One region of the Dellaglioa sp. L3N genome, then DNA from elsewhere that is predicted to be linked to it. Evidence: predicted binding sites of a transcription regulator. Region 1 holds the regulator's gene; the other holds the start of a gene.
The links. The regulator CtsR, encoded in region 1, represses protease genes until heat stress. The targets are predictions, from matches to a motif close to TTGGTCAAAAAAGGTCAAANA.

Region 1 (6,620 bases):
GCTCACCTCGAGATTAGATTTCCCATTCCTTTATGGAAGTAAGACCCCTGAAAGATTATCAGGTAGATAGGTTGGAAGTGGAAGTACAGTGATGTATGGAGCGGACCAATACTAATCGGTCGAGGACTTAACCACAAAGTGATGTGTATCGGTGTACGGCTTAAAAATCAATGATAAATATTAGCTAGTTTTGAGAGAATAAGTTTTCTCAAAAAAAGAGTGTGGTGGCGATAGCAAGAAGGATACACCTGTTCCCATGTCGAACACAGAAGTTAAGCTTCTTAGCGCCAAGAGTAGTTGGGGGTCGCCCCCTGCGAGGGTAGGACGTTGCCATGCTTTTTTTATTATTTGGAGGTTTAGCTCAGTTGGGAGAGCGTCTGCCTTACAAGCAGAGGGTCACAGGTTCAAGCCCTGTAACCTCCATTTGAGCCGTTAGCTCAGTTGGTAGAGCATCTGACTTTTAATCAGAGGGTCGACAGTTCGAGCCTGTCACGGCTCATTTTCAATTCCACATTTTTGCGGGTGTGGCGGAATTGGCAGACGCACTAGATTTAGGATCTAGCGTCGTAAGACGTGGGGGTTCAAGTCCCTTCACCCGCATCATTTTCAATTATGCCGACTTAGCTCAGTTGGTAGAGCACCTGATTTGTAATCAGGGGGTCGGGCGTTCGAATCGTCTAGTCGGCACCATTTTTTAATTTTTTTGCGGAAGTAGCTCAGTGGTAGAGCATCACCTTGCCAAGGTGGGGGTCGCGGGTTCGAATCCCGTCTTCCGCTTTTCAATAAATGCCGGGGTGGCGGAACTGGCAGACGCACAGGACTTAAAATCCTGCGGTGAGTGATCACCGTACCGGTTCGATTCCGGTCCTCGGCACCATTTATTGTTTTAATGCACCCATAGCGCAACTGGATAGAGTGTCTGACTACGAATCAGAAGGTTGTAGGTTCGACTCCTACTGGGTGCATATTTTCGGGAAATGGCTCAGCTTGGTAGAGCACCTGGTTTGGGACCAGGGGGTCGCAGGTTCGAATCCTGTTTTCCCGACTAATTTAAAAAAGGAATTTAAACGTAATGTTTAAATTCCTTTTTTTGTTGACCCAAGGCAAATGACTTTCATTTTTGATTTATATTTCGTATAATTAAAGTCAACATTAGTCAAACTATTTGAGGTGATGAATATGCGGGGTCAGAACATTTCTGATGTGATTGAAAAGTATTTTAAAAAAATCCTTTCGGAAGAAAAAGAAATAGTTATTAAGCGTTCCGAAGTGGCTGAATTATTTAATTGTGTGCCATCACAAATAAATTATGTTATAAATACTCGATTTACTATTCAAAATGGGTATGTGGTTGAAAGTAAACGTGGTGGCGGTGGATATATTCGGATAGAAAAAGTAAATCTTTTTGCAGATCAAGAATTTATTCAAACACTAGAAAATTTAATTGGCACGAATGTATCTCAGCAAGAAGGATATGATATTATCCAAAGTTTATATGATGAAAAAACGCTAACAAAAAAGGAATCTAATTTAATCTTGGCTACAATAAAAAAAGATGTTTTTCTTGGAATAGATACAAAATTGGAAAATATGATGCGGGCTAAGATGCTAATTAATTTAATTAATCGCTTACGATATGAAGAGTAGAAAGAGGTAATAATATGGACAATTTATTTACTCCGAGTGCAAAAGAAGTTCTTATTCGAGCACAGGAATCGGCTAAGCACTATCGTCAGCAGGCGGTTGGTACTGAACATTTACTTTTAGCTTTATCTGAAGTACAAAATGGTGTTGCAGATAAAGTGTTGAAACAATTCAATATTGATCCAGAAGATATAATGGAAGAAATTGAAAGATTTACTGGCTATGGATCATTGAGATTAACAAAAAATGATACCTATTTACCCTATTCACCAAAGGCAAAAATGATTTTATCAATTGCTAACGATGAAGCAAAAAATTTAAATGCAAATAAGGTGGGGACGGAACATCTTTTATTGGCATTAACAAGTAATAATGAAATATTATCTTCAAGAATAATGAGTAGTTTGAGTGCTGATATTAAACAAGTACGCAAGCTTATCTTCCGTCAGCTTGGTGTTAGTGAAGTTCAAATAAGGCAAAAAAATCGTGGAAATAAAGAAAATGTCGTACAAGGAACGCCTACTTTAGATGAATTAGCACGTGATTTAACGAAAATGGCGCGTGATAAGCAAATTGATCCTGTGATTGGTCGAGATTCTGAAGTTAAAAGATTGACTCAGGTATTAAGTCGTCGAACTAAAAATAATCCAGTGTTGATTGGTGAACCAGGTGTTGGTAAAACAGCGATTGCTGAGGGGTTTGCCCAACGATTAATTGACGGAAATGTTCCTGAAGATATGGTTGGTAAACGATTAATGATGCTTGATATGGGATCTTTAGTTGCTGGGACAAAATATCGTGGTGAATTTGAAGATCGTTTGAAGAAGATATTAAAAGAAATTTACACAACTAAAGATGTTATTTTATTCATTGATGAACTACATACACTAATTGGTGCTGGTGGTGCTGAAGGTGCGATAGATGCATCTAATATTTTGAAACCAGCATTAGCTCGTGGTGAAGTTCAAGTAATCGGTGCAACTACATTAGATGAATATCAAAAATATATTGAATCTGATGCTGCTTTGGAACGTCGATTTGCGACGATAACAATCAAAGAACCAACTGAAGAGCAAACTGTTGCTATTTTAAAAGGACTTCGACCTAAGTATGAGGCCCATCATCATGTGCAAATTACTGATGGCGCGATTGAAGCAGCTGTTGAACTAGGGAATAGATATATTACAGATCGTTTCCTACCTGATAAAGCAATTGATTTAATGGATGAAGCAGCAGCACAAGTTCGGATTGAACGTCCAAATACGAAGTCAAAATTAAGTAAAAAGCAAGATCAACTTGATGAGTTACGTCATCAAAAAGATGAAGCTGTAAGTCAACAAGATTTTGAATTAGCAGCGGGTATTCGTACAAAAGAAATGCGTGTTAAAAAACAAGTTGAAGACTTGGAAGCTGAAAAAGCTGCTGCTGTTGAATCTAAGACAGAACATTATGATTTAAAAGTAACGAGTGAAGAGGTGGCAAACATTGTTTCTGATTGGACAGGTGTTCCACTTCAACAATTGAATAAGAGCGAAAGTGAACGCTTGATGCATCTTGAAGATGTCTTGCACGAACGTGTCATTGGACAAAATGAAGCTGTTAGTTCAATTTCAAAGGCTATTCGTCGTGCTAGAAGTGGCTTGAAGAATCCAGCCAGACCAATTGGCTCGTTTATGTTCCTTGGACCAACTGGTGTTGGTAAAACTGAATTGGCTAAGGCACTCGCTGAAGCAATGTTTGGTTCTGAAGAGGCAATGATTCGAGTAGATATGTCGGAATACATGGAAAAATACAGTACAAGTCGTTTGATTGGTTCACCACCAGGTTATGTTGGTTATGATGAAGGCGGACAATTAACTGAAAAAGTTCGTCAAACACCTTATTCTGTTGTCCTTTTGGATGAAGTTGAAAAAGCACATCCTGATGTTTTTAATATTTTACTTCAAGTTTTAGATGATGGGTATTTGACGGATTCTAAAGGACGCCGTATTGATTTCAGGAATACAATCATTATTATGACATCTAACTTAGGTGCAACTGCTATTCGCGATGAAAAATTTGTTGGCTTTGGTGTTAAAACTGAGCAAGACGAATATAAAGCAATGTCTGGGAAAATTCGAGCGGCTTTGAAAAAATCATTCCGTCCTGAATTTTTGAACCGAATTGATGAATCAATTATATTCCATTCATTAACTAAAGATGAATTGCATGAAATTGTGAAATTAATGACTAAAGAAGTTCTTGATCGTTTGAAAGATCAGGGAATTAAGGTTAAAATTTCATCTGCAGCTATTGATGTTATTGCTAAAGCTGGTTTTGATCCAGAGTATGGTGCTCGACCAATTCGTCGTGCGCTACAAACGGAAGTTGAGGATCGATTAAGTGAAGCACTTCTTTCTGGTCAAATAAAAGATAATGATAATGTCACGATTGGTGCAACAAAAGGTGTTATTAAAGTGACAATTAAAGAACCAAAAGTTAAAGCAGCAGTAAAATAGATTTAAAAGTGTGACTATATAATGTAGTCACACTTTTTTTAAGCATTAAAATATGAAAATTTGATTATTCAACCTATAATTGAAGTATTGGATAAAGAACTTACATTGTAGTTGTTATCAAATTTAGTAAGCATGAACTATTGACTTCTAAGCCAATAGCGTATATGCTAATTAAATGTATAATACTGTGAATTTTTATAGCTGATTACGATCTATTGTCCGTAAGAAGCCTTATAGAGAGACAAAAATGGTTATTGTTTAAAAAATAAATAAACTATTTTTGTTTTTTCTTTTGCCAAAAAAACCGATTTTTTCGTCTAGTATGCATTTTGTAATCAAAATGTAATATAAAATCATCGGACTTTGGCAGGTTTACAGAATAAATTTGAGAGGTGACTAATTTGGCTGGACATTTAGTAAACTACGGTAAACACAGTACACGTAGAAGCTACGCACGTATCAAAGAAGTTTTAGATTTACCTAATTTAATCGAAATCCAAAGTGATTCTTACCAATGGTTCTTGGATGAAGGTCTTCGTGAAATGTTTGAAGATATCATGCCAATTGACGATTTTGCTGGTAATTTGTCATTAGAATTTGTTGATTACCAATTATTAGAACCTAAATACACTGTAGATGAAGCACGCGCACATGACGCAAATTATTCAGCGCCATTACATGTCACATTACGTTTAACTAACCATGAAACTGGCGAAATTAAATCACAAGATGTTTTCTTTGGTGATTTCCCATTAATGACAGAGCAAGGCACATTTATTATTAATGGTGCCGAACGAGTTATCGTTTCTCAATTAGTTCGTTCACCAGGTGTTTATTACAATGGTTCATTAGACAAAAATGGTCGTGAAACATACGGCACAACTGTTATTCCTAACCGTGGTGCATGGTTAGAATATGAATCAGATGCTAAAAACATTTCATACGTACGTATTGATCGTACACGTAAAATTCCATTAACTGAATTGGTTCGTGCCTTAGGATTTGGTTCTGATGATGAAATTATTGAAATGTTGGGTAATAATGATAGCTTAATGCTAACACTTGAAAAAGATGTTCATAAAAATACGGATGATTCACGTGTTGAAGAATCTTTAAAAGATGTTTATGAACGTCTACGTCCCGGCGAACCTAAAACTGCTGATAGTTCACGTAGTTTATTGACGGCACGTTTCTTTGATCCAAAACGTTACGACTTGGCTCCAGTTGGTCGTTACAAGATCAACAAGAAACTAAGCTTAAAAACACGTTTATTGAACCAAACATTAGCTGAAACATTGGCTGATCCAGATACTGGTGAAGTCCTTGCACAAAAAGACACTGTCATTGATAAACAAGTTATGGAAACGTTAGCCCCTTATCTTGACCGTTCAGATTTCAAGACGGTTACTTATCATCCAGCAGAAGATGGTGTTGTTACTGAACCAATGGTCCTTCAAATTGTTAAAGTTTACTCTCAAGTAGACCCAGAACGCGAAATGCCAATGATTGGTAACGGTAATATTGACTTACAATACAAGCATATTGTACCCGCTGATATTATTGCTTCAATGAACTACTTCTTTAACTTGAAAGAAAACATCGGTTCTGTGGATGATATTGATCATTTAGGTAACCGTCGTATTCGTTCAGTTGGTGAATTATTACAAAACCAATTTAGAATTGGGTTATCACGTATGGAACGTGTTGTACGTGAACGTATGTCAATTCAAGATACAACAACTGTTACACCACAACAATTAATTAATATTCGTCCTGTTGTGGCTTCAATTAAAGAATTCTTTGGTTCATCTCAATTGTCACAATTCATGGATCAAACCAATCCACTTGGTGAATTGACGCATAAACGTCGTCTTTCTGCCTTAGGACCTGGTGGTTTGACTCGTGATCGTGCCGGATATGAAGTTCGTGATGTTCATTACACGCATTACGGTCGTATGTGTCCAATTGAAACGCCTGAAGGCCCTAATATTGGGTTAATTAATAGTTTATCAAGCTACGCACGTGTTAACCGTTATGGTTTCATTGAAACACCATACCGTCGTGTGAGTTGGGAATCACATCAAGTAACTGATAAAATTGATTACTTGACTGCTGATGAAGAAGATAACTATGTTATTGCACAGGCTAATTCACCATTAAATGAAGATGATTCATTTGTGAATAATCTTGTTATGGCTCGTAATCGTTCAGAAAATGTCGAGATTAATATCGATAAAGTCGATTACATGGATGTTTCACCTAAACAAGTTGTGGCCGTTGCTACAGCATGTATTCCTTTCTTGGAAAATGATGATTCTAACCGTGCCTTAATGGGTGCTAACATGCAACGTCAAGCTGTTCCTTTAGTTAATCCCCATTCACCACTTGTTGGTACAGGGATTGAATATAAAGCAGCTCATGATTCTGGTGTGGCTTTAATCAATAAAAATGAAGGTACTGTTGAATACGTTGATGCAC
Region 2 (6,620 bases), 280 kb from region 1:
TTTCAAAATTCAAGCGAATATGAATCCTAATCATCGTGACCGAATTGCATTTATCCGTATCTGTTCGGGAGAATTTGAACGTGGGATGGATGTTAAATTAGCAAGAACGGATAAAAAAATGCGTTTATCAAACTCAACGCAATTTATGGCCGATTCTCGTGAAGTCTTGGAATCAGCTGTGGCTGGTGACATTATTGGATTATATGATACTGGTAATTTCCAAATTGGTGATACAATTAGCAACATGAAGAAACCAATTACCTTTGAAAAATTGCCTCAATTTACACCTGAATTATTTATGAGTGTGACGGCTAAAAATGTGATGAAGCAGAAATCATTCCATAAAGGAATTCAACAATTGGTTCAAGAAGGTGCCGTTCAATTATATAGAAGTTACAATACTGGCGACTATATTCTTGGTGCTGTTGGTCAACTTCAATTTGAAGTTTTCCAATTTAGAATGTTAAACGAATATAACTCAGAAGTAATTACGACACCAATGGGTTCTAAAACAGCGCGTTGGATTGATCCTGAACAATTGGATGAAAAAATGTCGAGCTCTCGTAACTTACTTGTTAAAGATCGACAAGATTTACCCTTGTTCTTATTTGAAAATGCATTCGCAGAACGTTGGTTTGCTGACAAATATCCAGATGTTAAATTAACATCAAAACTATAAGAGCAACAAAAAAGGCATGCCATCTGGTATGCCTTTTTTGTTGCTCTTAGTTCAATGAGTAAGCTATTTTGATATAAGATTCGTTGATAAAGCCGCCATTTTTTAATTCAAACCAAACAATGCTATTTGGTGATGTTAATTGACTGATTAAAGTGACTTGTGTGTTATCTGCTAGAGTGCGTAACTTTTTGCCATAAGGTTCAGCGTAAATAGTGACTGATTTGTCAGGAATATAATCAATTAAAGCGGGTTGATTAACTCTTTTTTTTGTTAATTTATCGATTTCTTTTGTTGTTAATGAGGTGTAATCAGGTTGATCGATGAGATGGACATTGGATGTGTCTTCCAACCATTGATTACCACCCATACCGTACCAATGGGTGCCTGAATTAGTTTCAATTTTTTCAAATACTTGTAAAATACCACCGGCAGGCAAGAAAGCAGGATAAAAGTTGCCATCAGGGAGATCGAAGCAGCGTGCGCGTTCTGTAATCTGAATGTAGGCATCAATTTTGTCGACTGTTCGCCAATTTAAATTGCGGTAATAGTAGTAGATAGTCTGTTGTTCATTTGTGAAATTACCATAACTCGTTTTTGATGCACGCAATAAATTGAATCCAGGAATGTTCACAGGATCATATGTAAAAGGTTCATGTAATTGTCCGCGCAATAAAGTAGGAGGGCCAATGAGATAGCCACCATCAATATCTTGATTATAAATCCAGACGGCAGCGCCATGCTTTTTTTCATAACTTAAAATGATGGCGCCATAACTGGCTACAAAGGTACTTGTGAATCCAGAAATACCAATTAAATGATAATCTGGAATGGGGTCAAATTGAATTCTCAAATCACTGCCTTTGGTACCACTGATAATTTGAGGTCGTGACAAATTATGATCATCTTGATCTTTGTAGTAGATAATCATCGTGGCATCAGAAACAGATGTTGGTAAAAAAGTTTGATTTTCAATGACTTCATGCCTTTTTATTTTTGAAGGTTCTATTTTCTTAGTTGGATTTGAATTAAATGTGAATTGTATATCGGAAGTGGGATGAGGTTGACTTGGTTTTGTAAAAACAGACAACACATTCCGGAAGAAATCTCTTAAGGCGATTTTAATCAGCTCCATTCATTATCTAATAACACAATTATAACCTAAAAAGCTTAATTATTGGGAAAAAGTGTTTAAAAGATCATTTTATTTATTCAAAATGCGAATGAAAATAAAAAAAGGCGCTAACTTCAGAAAATTAATTCTGAGTTAGCGCCTTTAATTTGGTCTTTTATTCAGCTTTATCTGATTCTTTATCATCAGAAGGAGTATCTGATGAAATTTTAATTTCGTCTTTTTCAATCTTTGCAACCAATTTCGTTACATCAGGGTTATCAAGATAGAAGTCAGCAATTTGGTCTTCAATCTGTTCTTGGATAACACGTCTCAATGGACGAGCACCCATGGCAGGATTGTAACCCAAATCAACTAATTTTTCTTCAACACGATTTGTCACACGGAGTTCTAAGTTTTGATTTTTAAGAACATCATTTACATCGTTAAGCATCAAACTTACGATTGAAACTAAGTTTTCTTTGCTTAGTGGATTGAATTCAACGATATCATCAAAACGATTCAAGAATTCAGGACGGAAGTAGTTAGATAGTTTATCAATGATGGCATGTGTAGCACCATTAGATGTTGCACCAAAACCAACATTAGCTTCAGCATCAGCACTTCCGGCGTTTGATGTCATAATGATAATCGTATCTTTAAAACTTACTGTACGGCCTTGCGAATCTGTTAAACGACCGTCTTCAAGAATTTGTAAGAACATGTGCATAACATCAGGATGTGCTTTTTCAACTTCATCTAACAAGATTAAGCTGTATGGATTACGACGAACTTGTTCAGTTAATTGACCAGCTTCTTCGTAACCAACGTAACCAGGAGGTGAACCAATCAATTTAGAAACGGAATGTTTCTCCATATATTCACTCATATCAAAACGAATCATTGATTCTTTTGTACCAAATAATTCTTTAGATAGTTGTTTTGCAAGTTCCGTTTTACCAATCCCAGTAGGGCCAACAAACAGGAAGGAACCAATTGGGCGTCCAGATTTATTGAAACCAATCCGGTTACGACGAATGGCACGAGCTACTTTGTCGATGGCAGCGTCTTGACCAATGACGCTAGCTTGAAGGGAAGTGGCTAAATTTTTCAATTGTTGCTGTTCCTTTTCCTTCAATTCACCAACAGGGATATTTGTTTTTTCTTCAATAATTTGTTCCATTTCTTTTTCAGTCACAATTGGTAATTCATCAGAATCAGTGTTGCTATCTTGTAATTCTTTGAATTTAGCGACTTGATCACGGTAGTAAGCTGCTTTTTCATAATCTTCGTCACTCAATGCAGCTTGTTTTTGTGTTTCAGCATTCTTAATTTTTTCTTCAACCAATTTTGGATCAATTGCTTTAATGGTCAAATTCATTTTTGAACCTGATTCATCTAGTAAATCAATCGCCTTATCTGGTAAGAAACGATCTTGAATGTAACGGTCTGACAATGATGCGGCTGCTTCAATTGCTTCGTCACTGTAATGAACATGATGGTAGGCTTCATATTTCTTTTGAATCCCTTTTAAGATAACAATTGTTTCTGCAACACTAGGTTCATCAACTTGAATAGGTTGTAAACGACGTGCAAGAGCAGCATCTTTTTCAATTTGACGATATTCATTTAAAGTGGTTGCACCCACAAGTTGTAATTCACCTCGAGCAAGGGCTGGTTTTAAGACGTTACCAGCATCCATACCGCCTTCAGCATTACCGGCGCCAACGATTTCATGAATTTCATCAATAAAGAGGATGATACTTTTATCTTCTTTTAATTCTTTCATCAATTGTTGCATGCGTTCTTCAAATTGGCCACGAATACCGGTGCCTTGAACTAATGAAACAACATCTAAACGAATGACTTGTTTATTTAGTAGTTTTTGAGGAACGGCAGCGTCAACAATTTTTTGAGCTAAACCTTCAACGACGGCTGTTTTACCGACACCAGCTTCTCCAATTAAAACAGGGTTATTTTTGGTACGTCGGTTTAAAATTTCAATAATTTGATCAATTTCTTGGTCACGGCCAACGACAGGGTCAATGTTTCCTGCTCGAGCTTCATCCGTTAAGTTAAGACCAAATTGGCCAAGAACGGTATCTTTACCATTATTTTTATTACCGCCGCCATTTCTACCAGCTTGGGTAGGTGGTGTTTGGTCTCTTCTTTGTGAACTGTTATTTTGGTTATTTGGTGCAATTGCGTTGAACAATTCATCAAGGTTACCAAAGCTAAATGGATCTTGTTGGTTGTTGCGGATTTGACCATTGCTTAAACGGTCTTGTTCGTCTTTAAGCAATTGGTAACAATTTTGACATAAATTGTATTCTTGGTGTTGTCCATTTAAATTAGTTGATAAATGGATTGTTGCTTGATTGATTTGACAATTTTGACAGATCATATGTGTCACAACCTTTCGTATTTAATTCGTTATCGTTTATTTTATTTAAGATCAAAGTGGATTGACCATCTCTGACCTTCGATGATTATTATACAAAACTTAAAAAATTTCTGCAAGTAACTTGCCCTCACTTTTTTACATTTTATGAAGGCTAATCTATAATGAAATAGTATAGTAGATTTCAGTGAAAAGGGGTTTGAAAAATGAGTGAAGATTATAAAGCAAAGATTGATGCGTTGATTGCCGGCGAAATAGAGACCATCACCATTAATCCAGACGAATTTATGGCGTTTCAACTTGTTTGGCAAAAAGAAAAATTACGTAAGGCAATTGTTGGTAATGCACAAAGAGAAGGACAAATTATCTATAAATATGTTAGTTTAAAAAACTAAAAAAGTGGCTAAAGACTTGTATCATTTTTTAAAAAATGGTACTATTTATTTCTAGAGATTAATGTGTTTAACTTACTAATGAAAACGTGTTCTTTGCTTTTGTAAGTGGGTTGTACATTTTTCTAAAATAAAAAATATAGAACACCAAGGAGATATATAATCATGGAAAAGAAAGACTTTCACGTAATTGCAGAAACAGGTATCCACGCACGTCCAGCTACATTATTGGTACAAGCAGCAAGTAAATTCACTGCTGATGTTGCTTTGGTTTACGGAGAAAAATCAGTAAACTTAAAATCAATCATGGGTGTTATGTCATTAGGTGTTGGTCAAAACGCTGATGTTACAATCACTGCTGATGGTGCTGATGAAGCAGACGCAATCGCAGCTATTACAGAAACAATGACGAAAGAAGGACTTGCTGAATAATGTCGAAAATGTTAAAGGGGATTGCTGCTAGTGATGGTATTGCCATTGCTAAAGCATATATGTTAGTTCAACCCGATTTATCATTCTCGCAAGTAAGCATTGACAATCCAGAGTCAGAAATTAAACGTCTTGATGCTGCAGTTGCTGCATCAAGTGAAGATTTGAAAATAATCAAACAAAAAGCTGCAGAAAACCTCGGTGCTGAAGAAGCCGAGGTTTTTGAAGCTCATTTGACAATCCTTTCAGATCCTGAACTTATGGGTAACATTGGCGATAAAATCAAAAATGATAAGGTTAACGCTGAATCAGCATTGAAAGATGTAACAGATATGTTCATCTCAATGTTTGAAGGCATGACTGATAATGCTTATATGCAAGAACGTGCAGGCGATGTTCGTGATGTTACAAAACGTGTGATGAGCCATTTATTAGGCGTTTCGATTCCTAATCCTGCGCTTATTGACCAAGAAGTTGTGGTCGTTGCGCATGATTTAACACCATCGGATACTGCTCAATTAAATCGTAAATTTGTTAAGGGATTTATTACTGATGTTGGTGGACGTACGTCTCATTCTGCTATTATGTCTCGAACGCTTGAAATCCCTGCTGTTGTAGGTGCTGGTGATCCAACAACTGCAATTTCAGAAGGCGATATGGTGATTGTTGATGGTATCAACGGTGACGGAATTATCAATCCTTCTGCTGAAGAAATTTCAACATACGAAGCAAAGGCAAAAGCTTTTTCTGATCAAAAAGCTGAATGGAAAGAATTAAAAGACGCTAAAACAATTACGGCTGATGGCGTGCATTTTGATTTAGCTGCTAACATTGGTACACCTAAGGATGTTGCTGGTGCACAAGATAATGGTGCTGAAGCAGTTGGATTATTCCGTTCAGAATTCTTATACATGGATGCTAGTGAATTTCCTACAGAAGACGAACAGTTTGAAGCTTATAAAACTGCAGTTGAAGGAATGGACGGCAAACAAGTTGTTGTAAGAACAATGGATATTGGTGGCGATAAGGAACTACCTTACTTACCATTACCAGAAGAAATGAATCCTTTCTTAGGATACCGTGCAATCCGTATTAGTTTGGATCGTCAAGATATCTTTAGAACACAACTTCGTGCTTTGCTTAGAGCTTCTCATTATGGACAATTAGCAATTATGTTCCCAATGATTGCAACTGTTAATGAGTTCAAAGCAGCTAAGGCAATTTATGTTGAAGAACGTACTAAGTTAATTGACGCTGGGGTACCAGTAGCAGATAAACTTGAAGTTGGTATGATGATGGAGATTCCTGCTGCTGTTATGAATGGTGATCATTTAGCTAAATATGCTGATTTCTTCAGTATTGGTACAAATGATTTAATTCAATATTCAATGGCTGCTGATCGAGGTAATGAACAAGTTTCATACCTTTACCAACCTTATAACCCATCAATTTTACGTTTAATTAAAATGGTAATTGATTCGGCTCATAAAGAAGGTAAGTGGGCAGGTATGTGTGGTGAAATGGCCGGAGATCAAATTGCTGTGCCTATTTTAGCTGGAATGGGTCTTGATGAATTCTCAATGAGTGCATCATCAATCCTTAAAACACGTA

Region 2: a site for CtsR is predicted at 4,250-4,270, ahead of ACVPPR_RS06575 (ATP-dependent Clp protease ATP-binding subunit). Genes of this name have one in related genera too.

Annotation. Positions count from the first base shown of each region.
Region 1 is NZ_CM142928.1:1,583,280-1,589,899, reverse strand. Features, by position in the region: rRNA gene ACVPPR_RS08265 (23S ribosomal RNA) at 1-135, shown strand, start outside; rRNA gene rrf (5S ribosomal RNA) at 221-336, shown strand; tRNA gene ACVPPR_RS08255 (tRNA-Val) at 351-423, shown strand; tRNA gene ACVPPR_RS08250 (tRNA-Lys) at 427-499, shown strand; tRNA gene ACVPPR_RS08245 (tRNA-Leu) at 519-600, shown strand; tRNA gene ACVPPR_RS08240 (tRNA-Thr) at 615-690, shown strand; tRNA gene ACVPPR_RS08235 (tRNA-Gly) at 706-777, shown strand; tRNA gene ACVPPR_RS08230 (tRNA-Leu) at 789-877, shown strand; tRNA gene ACVPPR_RS08225 (tRNA-Arg) at 892-965, shown strand; tRNA gene ACVPPR_RS08220 (tRNA-Pro) at 972-1,045, shown strand; gene ACVPPR_RS08215 (CtsR family transcriptional regulator) at 1,180-1,647, shown strand; gene ACVPPR_RS08210 (ATP-dependent Clp protease ATP-binding subunit) at 1,662-4,142, shown strand; gene rpoB (DNA-directed RNA polymerase subunit beta) at 4,535-6,620, shown strand, end outside.
Region 2 is NZ_CM142928.1:1,306,595-1,313,214, reverse strand. Features, by position in the region: gene ACVPPR_RS06585 (peptide chain release factor 3) at 1-679, shown strand, start outside; gene ACVPPR_RS06580 (MucBP domain-containing protein) at 726-1,811, opposite strand; gene ACVPPR_RS06575 (ATP-dependent Clp protease ATP-binding subunit) at 1,966-4,191, opposite strand; gene ACVPPR_RS06570 (hypothetical protein) at 4,395-4,583, shown strand; gene ACVPPR_RS06565 (phosphocarrier protein HPr) at 4,746-5,012, shown strand; gene ptsP (phosphoenolpyruvate--protein phosphotransferase) at 5,012-6,620, shown strand, end outside.